One region of the Paenibacillus sp. J31R120 genome, then DNA from elsewhere that is predicted to be linked to it. Evidence: riboswitches for the same ligand, from Rfam matches in the RefSeq annotation. Region 1 holds a riboswitch; the other holds the start of a gene.
What was found. Region 1 has a riboswitch for cyclic di-AMP ahead of AC0YNW_RS06125 (APC family permease). Riboswitches for the same ligand answer to the same signal wherever they lie in the genome.
Positions count from the first base shown of each region.

Region 1 (7,923 bases):
CACCTCGTACAGTTCCTCCAGCGTGCCGTTTTCGTACAAATGATCCGGATTGCCGCCGAATTCCTTGAACTCCTCAACCGAATTGATCGTTACAAAAACCGGTTCCACGACGGACGGAACATTAGGATCAGCGGAAAAGTATACAGGATCAGGGCCGGCCACATCGATCGTCTCCTTATGGATAATGTCTTCCGTCAGACCGTAACGGGACATAAACGTATTGCGCAATTGATTGACTATGCTCATGGCTTAGCGCCTCCTCGATTAATAAATAGTTCCGGTTTTGATGCTGATTGGCTTACTGCTTGATGAATTTGTTCGCCATAATAATGACGGGAGTATGGCAAAAGATTTGTCCGCCCGGCTCCAGCGTAATCGAATTGACATTGAGGATGAGCGGATCGTGGCCTTCCTCAGGCTCGATCACAAGCGGATGATCCGGTTTGACGACGATATCTTCCACGGCAAACACACCGGCCTGAATGGGGAAATACCTCCGCTCCACAATACCCGTGTAGCTTGACACCATCTCCTGTTGCCCGGCAAGCATCGTGCGCAGAGCGGCATAGACTTGACGCTCCTCCGATTCGTTCAGATGCTTGACATCGACTTCTTGCTTGCTTTGCGGCCAAGGCTCCGGAATAGTTCGGGGAGCGGCCGCTCCTGTGGAGCCGCCGACAAGCTCCTTCAATTCCTCGACCGTACGAATCGACACCATCTTGGCCTTCACCGCCGATGGAACCTGCGGCTTGGTAGACAAATATGTCGGACCCGGCTGGTCCCCCGTTGTCAGGGTGCCTTGGTAGATGTCCGCTTCCGTCAAACCCAACCGGCTGGATGTTTCTTTGAACAGATCGACCACATGTTCTCCTCCTTATATGTGAAACTATATATTTATGAAAAAGTCCCTTTCCCGTCTTTATGCGCTGTACCATGAAGAAGCAGGCGGGCAGAGACGCTTCATACAGCAAATTGGGAGCGGCTTCTACGATGCCGGAATACTGTATACTTGCAGGCTGCTGCCGCTGCGGATGACATCGTACGTTTTGGCCCCGTCGATGACGTGCCAGAAGCCGCTTTCGCTCACCGTCTCGATCCGCGTGGAGGCGCTTAGCGTAATTCCGTTCGCCGCAAAATCCGCCTGTACGGCAGTCACGTTATGATTGTCGTAGTTCGGCTGCTTCTCCAGCGGAAGATCGAATAACGGCGGCGTCGGCGTCCAGTGGCTAATGCTCGGCTCCGTTCGGTTGTTAGGCCCGACGATCGCCTCGTAGTTGAGCGTGTACACGCTGCGCCAAACATCGATGACGAATTTGGCCGCGCTTATATATTGCGGATGAGTCGGCTGCAAGCGAGAGTTCGGTGTCCGTACGAGGAACGAGCCGTCGGGGTTGTAAATATCCATGATGTAATTGCTCGTCACGCTGCCGCTCGACACATACGAGAGTACGTAAATATACCCTTTCGCCTCGACCGCGACGTCGAGGTACGTAATATCCGTGCGCCCGTCCGGATTGTAGAGCTTCATGTGCGGCAAATAGCGGTTCACATTCAACTGCCGGCTGTTCGCCGCATCTTGGGCTATATAATAAGACTTGGCGCCGGTCCGGTCTTCCACGACCCAAGTACTGCCCTCGGCACGTACGTCGACCACAACGTTTGTCAGCGCATGGTTGACGCCTAGCACATTGCCCCCTTTCTTGATGTCGAAGACGGCGCTGCGCGTCGGGTCGGTAATTAACCATTGCTGGCCTTGCACGACAATCGTCACAAAAGCGCTGATTTTATGATCATTCATGTGCTCTTTGTCGTACGCTAGGTAGACGCCTTCGTCGGCGAAAGCATCAATCAGGTAATCGGTCAGCACGCCCGAGTTCAAGTCGGAGGCCAGCGATCCGGCCAAATCGAAAATATGCGTCAAGCCGTTCGCTTGGAACTGCTGCTGCAGCGCCGCGGAAAATTGGCCTTTGTCCAAATCGGCGGAATAGTCGGAAGCCAGCAGCGTAAACAGCTTTTCGCCCAGGAAGCTGGCCACCGGGTTTCCTTTTGTATCGAACGACTGAATACGCTGGTTGACGGTTTCGAGAATGAGCACGCGCCCGTCCGGCGTCACCGCCAGCGCCCGTGGTCCGCTCAGTAGCCCTTGCCTCACGCCGAGCCCCGATACCATCTGCGCATCCTCCGCCTTGTTGTCGTCCGACGGCGCCTCGGGAATTTGCAAAATTTCCATCTTGCTGTCCCGCCAACTGACGGCAATTACCGCACCTTCCGGATGCACAACGACTCCGTCGAGATTGGACAAATTGAATTTGCCCCAGCTTTTCAAATTCGGACCGTTCAAGCCGAAGCCCGGCTTGCCGTCCATCAGATCGACACGGCGCAAGTGAAACTGGTTATTGCGCGTATCGACAATAAAGTTGTTCAGGCTGACCTCACGATCCTGTCCTTCCTTCGGCTCGACACCGAACTGGTCGTAAGCGATAGCCGGCTGGACGGCAAACGCCGTCTCGGACAGCTTGAAGCGTGACTGCGGATCGGCCAGCACGGACAAGTTTTGCGCCAAATAATTTTGACTGCTGGCGCTCCATACATAGCCGACCTGGTACGCCTGCCCGTTCAGCGTCATGCCGACCGGCTTGCACAGCCGATTGCCTCCGCTGCTGCAATCGAGACTCGCCACCGTCGCCGTCGGCAAATCGCCCGCATGCCAGATATGCTTTTGACTCGGAGCGTCGTAGACGATTTTTTCCTTATATTTGTATTGGGTATCCTGCGTGAGCGGAACGAGAATTTCTGTAATGCTGCCAGAAAGCCGCAGCGAGGGTGAGCCGTCGTCCGGGAAAGCGGGCAGCCATTCGCCCTGATATTTGCCGCACAGCCAGCCGTTCTCGGAGTAGATGCCCGCCATAATTTGCAGCTTGCCTCCGACCGGAATATCCGCGAACGTAAGCTTAAGCGGCGTGCTGGACGTCGTCTCCGGCATTTTGCCCTTCAGCACGAAGTTCGTTCCGCCCTGGTACTGGACGGTCACTTGATAGTGATGGGACACAGCTGGCCAGACGGCCGTCTCCGGATGTCCTGCTTCGCCGTGCTCAGGGTCCGGCTTCAACGTAAACTCCAGATCCATGGAACGGGCCACGGTGGCCGCCAGCGTCGATGGGGAGGACATAATTTCGCCCGTCGTAACAGCCATGCTCGCAACATTAATCGCCATGTTCGCCGCCCGAAGCGCCCAGCCGACAAACGGAATGTTAGTGGCAAGCGCAGCCGCTGTAATTTCGCCCGTTATTTTCAGTGCGAGCTTCTCCAGTCCCTTCTTCACCAGCATGCCCGCAACTGCATTGGCTACGGTGGACAGCGCCCACTTCGTATGACCAAGCGCAGATGCCGTCGCCACCCCTCCGCCGACGATTGGGAAAGCAACGCCCAATACGGCGATAATGTTATCCCAATCGTCGACGAATTCGTTAAACCATTTGGAGCTTGTAATCGCCGCTCCCGCTACGAGGAAGATGGTCGGGATGCCGTACTGCATAATGCCCGTCATCAGGGACCCGACCAGTGCTATATCCTTATCCCACTGAGACGTGCCCAGACCGCCGAATTGCAGCTTAAGGCTCGTCGCATCGCTTGGAAATTTGAACGACAGCGTTTTGGGATCGGTGGGCATCGGTATGCCCATCACCGAGTTGACCGCCGAGACCGGCGTAATAAATTTTTTGTAATCCGTCTCGAACCAGCTTCTCATAAATTCCGGTAGCTTCTCTTCCCAGCCCTCCGGATTTTTGATTTGCTCGCCTTTCTCGTTAAAAAACTGCGCAAACGCGCCTACCGATCGCAAATACGTATTTTTCACATCGATGGAAAACGTGCCGTCCGCATGGAACTTCAGCGAGCCTGCATTCACGTCCAGCCCGTGGTTCGGCGTAAGCTCCTTTACCGTCCACTTGAACTGAGGGGCGGCAGGCTCTAAGCCATCCACACCGGTAGCGTACGCTCTGCGAACGGTGACATTGCTGGAGCCGCTGTTGTCCTGATGCTCGCTCGCCGTTTTGCCCTGGTTTACGCTCCACGTCTGGTTTTGCAGCGCGGTATCGTTGCTCGCCGTCTGCATCGCTCCGCCGTTCGGCGCTGTCGCCGCATCTGTTGTCATTTCCGACCATTTGTACTCTAAAACGCGGTCGCCTACTTTGCGATCAGCCAAATCGAACTCAAAATAAAGCGGGTTGCCGTCCTTATCAACGGAATCGGTAATAGTCGCCCATCCGCCCGTCGAGCTGGCTTCGCCTTGTTTGCTGAGGATGATTGCCAGATTTCGAACCCGGTTATATTGCTGCGGATTAACGATTTCGGAAGGGTAAATATGATCGTTGGTCACAATGGCGGCCGTATGCGGCCGGTTGGAAGCAAGCTCCGGATTGGAGAACAGAATCGAGATCGCAGTATCTATTGGCGACTGCAGCAGCTCGGCATCGACACAGGCTTGAATGAGCTCGCTATTGCTTAAGCTATTGGCCAATTTGGTTAGGCCCAGTGCGCTCAGCTTAGGATGGTGGTATATACCGTTCCGCGCCATTTTGCGCTCATAGTACTTTCTGCGATGCCGCTCGGGAATATGGATCGACACGTGATGTAGCGCAGGTAGATAAATGTCGGGGTTGGGATCGGGCGATGTGACCCGAATACGGGTCAAATGCTCGGTCGGAAGCAGCTCTTCTGGAATTTCTGCATAGTGTGTGAACAGGCTACGGCTCGTTTCCGAGAGCAGCGAAAGCGCCCCGTTGCCCGAAGCGGCAGTGCGAAGGGTATGTACGGTATGCGCCTTCGTTACCACCTTTTCCGTGCCCACCCAAGTGGTGAGTTCTTGGCCCTTATAGCCCTCCACCAGTTGGAAATGAAATGTTTTTGCCATCTACATTCTCCTTTCGGAATTTACTTCTGAGACGCAAGGGCTACCGACATTTAGATGTAAAAACTTGTGAAAAAACCCTTTTGTTGTACTCTTATAAATTATAGCAATAAATAGTAACATTTGGGAATTTATTTTTCGGAAGATTGCGAGCTTGCCAATTCCGTGCATGACGAACTTGGGCTGCCAATGGCAGTCCTTTAAAAAGGGGGAATTATGAAGCGATCCTTAAACCTAATCTTTTACTGAATTCAGGAGCAAGAAGATGAAAAAATGCGCGGCGTCAAGATTGGAGCCGATATGTACGGATTTTCAGACGAATGTTATTCAAAATCACGTTAAGCTTCCTCCCCTGTTTGTTTACAGCCTGCTCATCGAGGAGTAAGATTTATCAATGTAAGCTCACAAATACATGAATCCTTGATCGCTTAATTCTGCGCAGCAGAAACGGGGGAACCATCGGAATGGCTTGCCGTTCCAGGGGTGAATCGCTTGATTGTCTCAATCGGCGTAAGGTTACTTTCAGACCTGAATCCGTCAGCTAACCTCGTAAGCGTCTCGAAAGAGGAACTCATCGCGTTTTTTAGAAACCGCGGGAAGGTCCCTACTTTCCTGCGGTTTTTTTGCCATTCGATGAAGAGATTAAGGTTTATCGTTGACTCGGAATTGAGCTGCAATCCTCATAAAATGGAGTGGATGACGACATGGCAGCTTTTAAACGTTTTTTAATCGGCAAGCCTTTGAAGACAAACGAACTGGGCGAGCAAAAATTGAACAAGAAAAAAGCGCTCGCGATTTTATCCTCGGACGCTCTCTCATCCGTCGCATACGGACCTGAGCAAATATTATTGGTTCTCATTACGGTTAGCGCCGCAGCATTCTGGTATTCGATCCCCATCGGGATCGGCGTGTTAATCTTGCTGACTGCCCTGATTTTGTCGTACCGTCAAATCATATTCGCTTATCCGCATGGTGGCGGGGCTTATGTCGTTTCGAAAAATAATCTCGGCGTATACCCCGGTCTGGTGGCAGGCGGGTCACTACTTGTTGATTATATTCTGACGGTAGCCGTCAGCGTATCAGCCGGTACCGATGCCATTACGTCCGCCTTTCCTTCGTTGCATGAATACACGGTTCCAATTGCCGTCGTATTCGTACTTCTGCTTACTCTGCTGAATTTGAGAGGCGTGACAGAATCAGCGTCCATTCTGGCTTATCCGGTATACTTGTTTGTTTTGTCCCTATTGATCTTGATCGGAGCCGGCTTATACCGCATCATGGTCGGCGGCGTAGCTTCGGATCTGCATACGCCAATCGGCACGCCAATCGCAGGGATCAGCTTATTCTTACTGCTTAAGGCATTCGCTTCCGGAAGCTCCGCACTGACCGGGGTCGAGGCGATTTCTAATGCAATTCCGAACTTCAAGAGCCCTGGCCCTAACAATGCAGCCAAAACATTGTCTGCTATGGGAATATTGCTCGCTCTGTTGTTTTCGGGGATTGTGGTGCTCGCGTACTTGTATGGCATCAAGCCGCTTGAGGAAGCCACCGTCGTTTCGCAAATCGCCGAAACAACGTTCGGACGCCATATTATGTACTTTTTCGTCCAGGGGACTACTGCTCTTATTCTGATACTTGCCGCCAATACGGGATACTCGGCATTCCCGCAGCTTGCAGTCAACCTGGCGAAAGATAAGTTCATTCCAAGAATGTTCACCGTTCGCGGCGACCGGCTCGGCTATTCGAACGGCATTATAATTCTAGGATTGCTGTCGATTCTGCTCATCATCGCTTTTCAAGGAAAGACGGAGCATCTGATCCCGCTCTATGCTGTTGGGGTATTCATCCCCTTCACATTGTCCCAATCGGGCATGATGGTGAAGTGGATACGCGAGAAGCCGGCAGGCTGGATCACAAAGCTGACCATCAACTCGACGGGAGCTCTTATCAGCTTCACGGTTACGATGATGTTCTTCATCACCAAATTGGCGCAGGTATGGCCGGTACTTGTGTTTTTGCCGCTCATCGTTTATTTGTTCCACCGCATCAAAAAGCATTACGAAGCGGTCGGCGATCAACTGCGTCTTGCCACATGTGAGCCGGCGGTTCCGATCAAAGGCAACGTCATCATCGTGCCGGTATCCGGCATCACCCATGTCGTGGAGCAGTCGTTAAATTATGCGCAGTCTCTCGGCGCCGAGCAAATCATCGCCGTCTACATCCCGTTCGACCGGGAAGAAGAATCAAAGTTCGAGAAGAAATGGAGCCAGTGGAAGCCGGAGGTTCGCCTGGTCACGCTGCACTCCCCATACCGAAGCATCATCCAACCGCTCAGTAAATTCATCGACATGGTGAAACGCAAAGCGGATGAGTCGAATTACCAGGTAACGGTCGTCATTCCTCAGTTCATTCCAAAGAAGGGCTGGCATAATCTTCTTCATAACCAAAGCAGCTTTATGATCCGGACGCATCTGCTCTACCGCAAGGACATCATCATTACGACCGTACCGTACCATTTGAAGAAATAAACGAAAAAAGCTTGGATTCCTGATTGGATTTCCAAGCTTTTCTAGTTGCATTTTTAGGTGAATAAGTTAGCAGTTCTGTACGCATATTATCTTCGACATTTTTTTATAGACTTGTTACGTCTAAACTCAAGTTAGTGTGGTCCAGCGAGAAAATGGAGATGATACCTATGGAACCCATTGAAGTCAGTCTGTTTATGACGGGAGAACCGTATCCATTCAAAAGCTTTAAACTTACTTTTTCGGAATTCAGAGTATTTCTCGATTACATTAAACAAAACGGTTTGAATCGGGATTATCACGATCGGCAAGAAAGGGACAAGCTCGTCCAAAAAAGAATCTGATTTTGTACTAGTTGAGAAAGCGGAGCGAACTAATGTATTTGAAACTGTATTGACCTTCGAATTTAAGGATAAATAGCTTGAATTCTCTTTGTATCATGTGAGTATGCACGAATCCCTATCTACTAATCGACGAGAAAAAGCCCGA
Region 1 covers NZ_JBWDNN010000001.1:1,327,257-1,335,179, reverse strand. The annotation lists gene AC0YNW_RS06140 (hypothetical protein) at 1-246, opposite strand, end outside; gene AC0YNW_RS06135 (hypothetical protein) at 299-862, opposite strand; gene AC0YNW_RS06130 (hypothetical protein) at 986-4,912, opposite strand; cyclic di-AMP (ydaO/yuaA leader) riboswitch at 5,325-5,481, shown strand; gene AC0YNW_RS06125 (APC family permease) at 5,614-7,437, shown strand.

Region 2 (7,923 bases), on a different contig from region 1:
CCAGGCTGTCATGCCCGCCTAGGTTTAATCGAATTAATATCTCGGCTTGTTCGGAATGCTCGAGGTCTTCCCTAGCCTGCTTGCGCCTGCTCAATAATTGAAATGTAAAAAAGCTGCTACTGCAATTATTCTCGTCTCGTTTTACCGACTTAATGATTGCGACAGACCTCTCCTTCTGTAACCTGTCATCGGATAAAAGAGCCTGCTGATTAAAAATCTCATGTTTAACTTCTATATATTCGCCCCATATTTGCTGCGACTCCATGGACAATACGGAACGAATTTTATTCAACATGCGCCAAGCCGTCTTATAGGTAATGTCCAGAAGCGCAGATAATTGCACGGCATTAACGCTATGCTCGAACTTTCCAACTAAATACATAACAAACAACCACTTCCGTATAGAAGTGCGACTTTTATGTAAAATGGTATGGGAGGTTAGCGACTGCTGATATTTGCACTTCGTGCATTCATAAAGAGGCAGACTTCTCGTAACGATCTTATATGCAGAGCGATGTCCACAACAATAGCACTTAAAGCCTGATGGCCACTTCAAACGTTCAAGAAGAGGAAGAAAATCCTCATCCCTCCGATATTGTGCATTAAACTCTTGCCAAGCTAATAATATTCCCACATCACTCACCCCCCCCAAAAAAAGAACATATGTTCTGTTTTTAGTATAACAAAATACCCAACCTTTTACAAGAGTTGGATAGATGGTTTTATCTTATATACCTGTTCCTGAGCAGATGGGAGAGTGAGCCCTTTTCCAAAGAAGAACACCCTCAGAAAGGGGGTACTGAATGATTTCTGTATACGTACATGTTATCGGGCAAAAAGTATACTGTCCTTCTGCAAGCATCCAGACTTCACACTTAGTCTGCGAATGTCCGCTCGAACCTTGTAATATCGCTGTTTTTGCCGATGATAACTAACATGTCGCCTTCAAATATACGATCGTCCGCGTGCGGAGATACAACCAAGTCATTGTCTTTTCTGCGTATGGCCATGACGCTGCAGCCGAATTTGGCTCTGAAGTCCAATGTTTTTAATGTTTTGCCGCAGAAGATTGGCGGGGCAATCATTTCGACGAGACTATGTTGGGGGGATAACTCCAAGTATTCAATCATGTTTTTGGAGGTGACCTGATGGGCTACCCGCACTCCTGTATCGCGCTCCGGGTGAACGATATGGTCCGCACCGACGCCTTCAAGCACCCGCTGATGATAATCGCTTGTTGCCTTGGCTGTTACGAATTTGACGCCAATATCCTTCAGAATCAATGTAGTTAATATACTGGACTGAAGGTTTTCGCCTATGGCTACAATCGCATGATCCAGATTGCGCACACCGAGCTCCCGCATGACCTGATCATCAGTCGAATCTGCTTGATAGACATGGGACAAGATAGGCGCGTATTCCTGTACTCTCTTCTCATCCTTGTCGATTCCCATAACTTCGTAGCCAAGCGATAGCAATGTTCGCGTCACACTTCCCCCGAATCTCCCTAACCCAATGACTACAAATTGTTTTCCCATCTGACGAGCCTCTCTTCTACTATTCATTGTTGATTGGACACAGCAAAAACCACAGAGAAACAAGCTCTCTGTGGTCATGACGAACACAAGCGCGCGCACTTATCTCCCGAACAACGCTTACGAGGTTAGCTGACGGATTCGGAAGTCGAGAGCTCCCTACCATAACATGGATTCACCCCTGCGACCCATTACGATCGCTTTGGTTCCCCCGCTGGTCTTAACGGACCATTGAGCGTTACGCATATTCATTTATGAGCCTAATGCTACTCCTTTCCGAATGTTTTGTAAAAGCGCATTCCAGACATGTTTCGGCGGAAAAAGCTTAAAAATCCCGATAGAAGCGCTTACATGCATTGCGCTATCAGCCGATCGCGAATTATATGCGTTTATTGATGCTTTTCTCAACTAGACCATCTCCTCCTGCGCTAGTTGGAAATAAGGGGAAGAATCTATTCCGGTTCTGCTGACAACGTCATTTTCAGTTTAAACTGCTTTGGCGTACAGCCGTTGAAGCGTTTGAACAATTCATAAAAATGCGCCATATTCTCCAGTCCTACGGAATGTGCGATGTCCGTTATTTTTCGGTCGGTCAGGGCAAGCAGGCGCGTAGCCTTAGCAATACGTCGCCGATTGACATACTCGGTAAACGGCAGTCCCATATGCGTTTTGAAATACTTGGAAAAATAGACATAGCTCATTCCGGCTAAAGCGCTCAGTTCAGACATATGTATCTTTTCGCCCAGTCGCTCATCTATAAAGGCAATGACAGGCTTCAGTACGTGAGCGTCCAGCTTTCCGCCCGGTGATAATATGCCGTTTGCGTCATGCCTTAGCATGGCAAGCATCAGCGCTTTGATATGCATGCTGACCGCTACCTCGTAGCCATGACGTCTGGCCATGACTTCCTCATGAATGCTGAAGATCGCACGGCCCACCTCCTCCCTTGCATCTGGGTTGGACGCGAACAGATCATTCAGTCCGTCAAGCGGCTGAAGCACCTCCATGAAACAGCTTAAATAGTTAATCGTCGCCGGATCGAAGTACGGCTCCAGATCGACGTGAAGTACAATATATTCTACTTCGTGCCCTGCATGACCTACTGCTCGATGAAGCTGATTGGAGCCAATCACCATCACATCGCCCTGCTCCAGGCGATAGGTTCTGTCTAAGGTATGCATCTCATGAATTCCGTCTAATACGAGAATAAACTCTACTTCCTTATGATAGTGCCAGCTAGGCAGCTCTGCGCCAGCGAAGCCTTCAAGAAAAAATGTCCATACTTTCAGGCATAGCTGCTGATTCTGGTAATGTATAGGCTCTTTTATAATATCCAAGGCTATCTCTCTCCCGAATGTTAAAATGTTGAAAATGGATATAAAACCATTAAATTATTGCATATACGGCTGCAGCTACTCCCTTGTATGATTAGTACAAAGCTAACCACGAATAAAGGAAGGTGACCCTCTATGAAAGTGGCAGTCCTAGGTTGCGGAGGCATGGGTGCTATTCATGCCGGTATATACGCCAGTCTTGCAAACGTTCAATTAACAGGTGTTTGCGATGCAAATCGTCAATTGGCCGATACATTGGCTGGGCAGACAGGAGCAACCGCATATTACTCGTTCGACGACATGCTGGCAAATGCGGATTTTGAAGCGGTAAGCATCGCGCTGCCTACCTATTTACACAAAGAATATACGCTTAAAGCTGCGAAAGCAAGAAAGCATATTATTTGCGAAAAACCTATCGCCCTTTCACTGGAAGACGCACGGGAGATGATGACGGTCTGTGAAGAGAACGGCGTCCGTCTGTTTGTTGGACATGTTGTTCGCTTCTTCCCTGATTACAACAATCTCAAACAAACGCTGGACAGCGGAAAGCTGGGGCGTCCTGCGGTCGCTCATACCAGCCGGATCGGCGGGCATCCGGGCAACTGGTTTGCGGATGAAGGCTTAAGCGGGGGCGTCATCGTTGATCTGATGATCCATGATCTGGACTTCCTGCGCTCCTGCTTCGGCGAGGTCGAAAGCATATACGCCCTGAACGCGAAACAAGAGGGACTCGATTATGCTCTGGTCACTTTACGCTTCGAAAACGGTACGATTGCAAATGTGGAAGCCAATTGGGGTTATCCAGGGCCGTTCCATACGAAAGCTGAAATCGCCGGCAGCACCGGTATCGTTCGGGCCAATAGCCTGAAAAGCAGCTCCATCCAAATCGTCAAGCAGGGGACAAGCAGCGATACGACTGGAGCCGTCGTCATACCGGGCAGCCCAGGACACAGAAACCCGTATGAGCTGCAATTAGAGCACTTTATTCGCTGTATTGAAGATGGGAGCGAGTCGATCGTTACGGCAGCAGATGCCTACAAAGCGCTTGAGTTGGCCCTATACGCCAGAGAGAGCGCGGTTACTGGCAAAGCCGTTTATTTGAAAGGAGGCCACGCGAAATGAGCAACCTAAAGGTTGGTATGATCAGCTTTGCCCATGAGCATGCCTTTTCTTATCTGGATGCTTTGCTGTCCATCCAAGAAGTTGATATCGTTGGCATTGCGGATCCCGTAGCCGAAAGAGTGGCGGAGGCAACAGCCAAGCATAACATAACCTACTATAATGACTACCTTGCGCTGTTGGAGCAGCCGCTAGATGCAGTTGTCGTCTGCTCTGAAAACGCGCTGCATGCCGAGATTGTAATCGCTGCCGCGGGCAAAGGCGTCCATGTGCTGTGCGAGAAGCCGCTCGGCATATCAATCGATGAGATGAGTCAAATGCTTGAAGTCTGCAAGGACAACCATGTCCAGCTCATGACAGCATTTCCTTGTCGCTATCTTGCAGCGGTCGTAGAAGCCAAGCAGGCAGTAGAACGTGGCGAGATCGGAGAGATCGTGGCGATCAAAGGAACGAATCGCGGCACTGCTCCATCCGGCTGGTTCGTTGATCGCAGCTTGTCCGGGGGAGGCGCCCTGCTCGACCATACAGTGCATGTTATGGATCTCATGCGCTGGTTCACCGGCTCCGAACCAACTGAAGTGTACGCATATGCCGCCACTTTGTTCAATGAGCAGCTTGAGGTAGACGATGCCGGGATGATCCATGTGAAATTCGACAATGGCGCATTCGGAGTTGTCGATACAAGCTGGTCCCGCAAGCCTCCATTCCCGACATGGGGAGACGTCACCATGGAGATTATCGGTACTAAAGGGGTATTATCCGTTGATTCCTTGGCTCAAGTGAATGAAGTATACAGCCAGCAAGACGGACTTGGCCAATGGAATTATTGGGGGGATAATATGGATCTATATCTGATTCGTTCCTTCGTCGAAGCCATCCGCAGCGGTCAACAGGTTCCGATAACAGGAGTTGACGGCATGCGTTCCGCTGCTGTTGCTCTTGCAGGCTACCAATCGATTCAAGAAGGCCAGCCCGTTAAGCTGCACTCCTAAACCTATTACGGACCGTAACCATTACGTGTACGCTCCGAGCAGAAACATCCTCATATAAGTGCAAAAGGACCTCAAAGCCCACATGTCGGCGGGCTTGAGGTCCCTTTTTTCATAAGCACAACTAAGATATCTGTCGAAACTATACCAGCCTGATGATATTACTTCAATTTGAATAAAGCAACAAGCTCTTGGAGCTCAGTAGCCATTCGGCTAAGAGATTCCGATGACGCGGATATTTCCTTCATAGAATCACGCTGCCGATTCGTATCCTCCGAGATCCCGTCCAGCTCTTGTAGAGCATGTTCAGAAATGCCAACAATCTCCTGCATGGATGCGGACACTTCCTCCGTGCTGGCGGACAACTCCTCCGTCGCCGCGGATACCTCCTGGATTTGAGCGGAAACGCCATTCACTGTTGTCATAATACTTTCGAAGGCCTGCCCAACCTGATCGAATTGGTCCACGCTCTTATGAACCTCGCCGATGCCTTCTGCAATGGCGGTTGACGTTGATGCCGTCGACCTCTGAATCTCATGCAAGATTGAGCCGATGGATACTGTCGCCTCGGTCGTCTGTACAGCCAGCTTCTTCACTTCCCCGGCAACGACAGCAAATCCTCTGCCATGCTCGCCTGCGCGCGCAGCTTCGATTGAAGCATTAAGCGCGAGCAAATTCGTCTGACTCGCAATCTCCGAAATGTAGCCTACAATTCCGTTAATCTCCGCCGTCTTCGCTTCCAGCTCCCGCACCATCTCAGCCGATCGGCCAACAGCGCCGCTCGCCTGCTTAATTTGGCCGACAGCCAGTTGTACAACACGATCGCCAGCCATCACATCGTCATGCATCATCATGGCATGCTCGCTTACGACCCCGGAAGACTCGGCAATCTTCTGAATGCCGATTGCCATCTCTTCCATCGCTACGGCGGATTGCTCCGACCCATGATGCTGTGATTTGGCCCCTGTGGCAACCCGTTCGACTGCTACTGCCATCTGCTCTGCTGCTGTAGCCGAATCAACCGATATGGCTGTCAATTGCTCAGTCGAAACCGCAGTATGCTCTATAGCTTCCGTCAGCTTCACCAGCGTCATCTTGAAGGAATTCAGCATTTCGTTCATATTCGCCCTTAGCTGAGCGAGCTCGTCTTCACCATTAACCTGCAGCCTTTCGGTTAGATCACCCGCTGCTACTTTCGTCATCAGCTTGGACATCGCAAATATCGGACGCAGAATGAAGCCAGCTACGATATAGGAGATGACCGCTACAACCAGCGAGCAAATAATAATGACAATAATTCCTGTATTCATCGCCTCATTTACGCTGGTCAGAAGCTCCTCCTCATCACCCGATACGATGACTCGCCACCCCGTCATCTCAATCGCAGCATATGAAGCCAGCTTATTGAATCCGTCAAGCTCTGTATAGGAGACAGTACCGGTTGCCCGAGTAAGAACCTGTTCCGTGTAAATCTTGATTTTGGCCTCGTCAGCATGTTCCCTGAAATCCTTGCCAATTTTCTCTTCGGAAGGATGGGCCAAATAAGTGCCGTCCTTAGCCAGGACATACGAATAGCTGGAATCGCTCATTTTATTGCGGTTAAGGTTGTCCAGGATGTGGCTCGGATTGACGATCATTTGAACCAAACCGCGGAATTGCTGCTGATCGTCAATGATCGGCACGTCGATAATAATGATGTTTTCGTCGGTAATCCCGTCATGAATAATGTCCGAAATGCCTACATTCTTCTCTTCTTTTATCCGGATAAAGTTGTCAAACTTTGATAAATCCAATGCTTCCTTCTTATCGCTGATAGACATTCCCGACGCCGAAGCATACGAATAGGAACTAACGTCAGGATTCATCGCCTTCATGGACTGGAGCAAGGGAACTACGTTTCGTTCATCACCTTGTAGAAATTGCTCCTTATAGGCATCCACCATGCCTTCCACAGCTGATACATTACTCACCAGAAAATCGTTAAGCGCTGTCGCATTTGATGTAGCTACAATGATTTGCTGCTGCTTGAGATCCTTCTCTACGATGTCGGTAAACAAGCTTGTTAATATCCAGGCGACGATCAAAACCGGAATAACGGTTAAGCACAACAACAAAACAATAAATTTGAAACGAACCGAACCCCTCAAACTCTTCATCCATTTCCAATTAGAAATCTTCATTCAAGTCCCCCCAATGATGCCATTCATACTTCATTCATCGGAGAATTTCGACAAAATAATAAATAATTCGACACAAATTCATGAACATTTTCAAAGTGCCCTGAACCGATTATCTCTCGAACTTGCCGTAGTCTTTTATCGTAACTTCGACGGTCGGCCTGATTTGAACTTGAGGATATACAAGATCCCAGTCCAGCTTTGACCAATCCGCAAAACTCATGCTGTTGCGTACATGCTTGCCGATTCCAATGCTGTCCACATTATTTTTTTGCATTTTTTTGATGATCGCATCAAGCTTACGGCTAATGTGCTGTGATACCAGCTTTTCCAGCTTCCCTCTTTCATTCTGATCGCTGAGCTTAAAATCTCCGGTATATTCCAGAACCGAACCTCTAATTTGAACAGCTATCTCCACTTCATAAGTGTCCGAACTGCCCTGAGATACACTCACCTTTCTTTTGTTGCTCAAAGTGCTGAAGACATACTCTCCCCCTAATCCGACTTCCCCCAAATCAATGCTTATTTCTCCACGCTTAAAGGAGTCCCTTAGAAAGGCGAAGTAAATCGCTTGATCGGCATCCAGCTTGGTCTTGTACTGATCTCCGTCGAATAATGCAATGCCATCAATGGCAACATCCTCTCCCACATCCTTAATGACGGGAGCAATTGCATCAATTCCATCGTCAAAGTAATCCCTTGTAAATTCGTACAGAGTAATTTCCGGGACGTTATTGGAGCGCGCTTCCTTCTCAAGCATCCGATCGAT
Region 2 covers NZ_JBWDNN010000005.1:68,906-76,828, forward strand. The annotation lists gene AC0YNW_RS18700 (IS1595 family transposase) at 1-634, opposite strand, end outside; gene AC0YNW_RS18705 (potassium channel family protein) at 876-1,538, opposite strand; cyclic di-AMP (ydaO/yuaA leader) riboswitch at 1,638-1,783, opposite strand; gene AC0YNW_RS18710 (helix-turn-helix domain-containing protein) at 1,988-2,872, opposite strand; gene AC0YNW_RS18715 (Gfo/Idh/MocA family protein) at 3,005-3,991, shown strand; gene AC0YNW_RS18720 (Gfo/Idh/MocA family protein) at 3,988-4,980, shown strand; gene AC0YNW_RS18725 (methyl-accepting chemotaxis protein) at 5,139-7,157, opposite strand; gene AC0YNW_RS18730 (Ger(x)C family spore germination protein) at 7,267-7,923, opposite strand, start outside.
Region 2: another riboswitch for cyclic di-AMP. It lies ahead of AC0YNW_RS18705 (potassium channel family protein); the one in region 1 lies ahead of AC0YNW_RS06125 (APC family permease).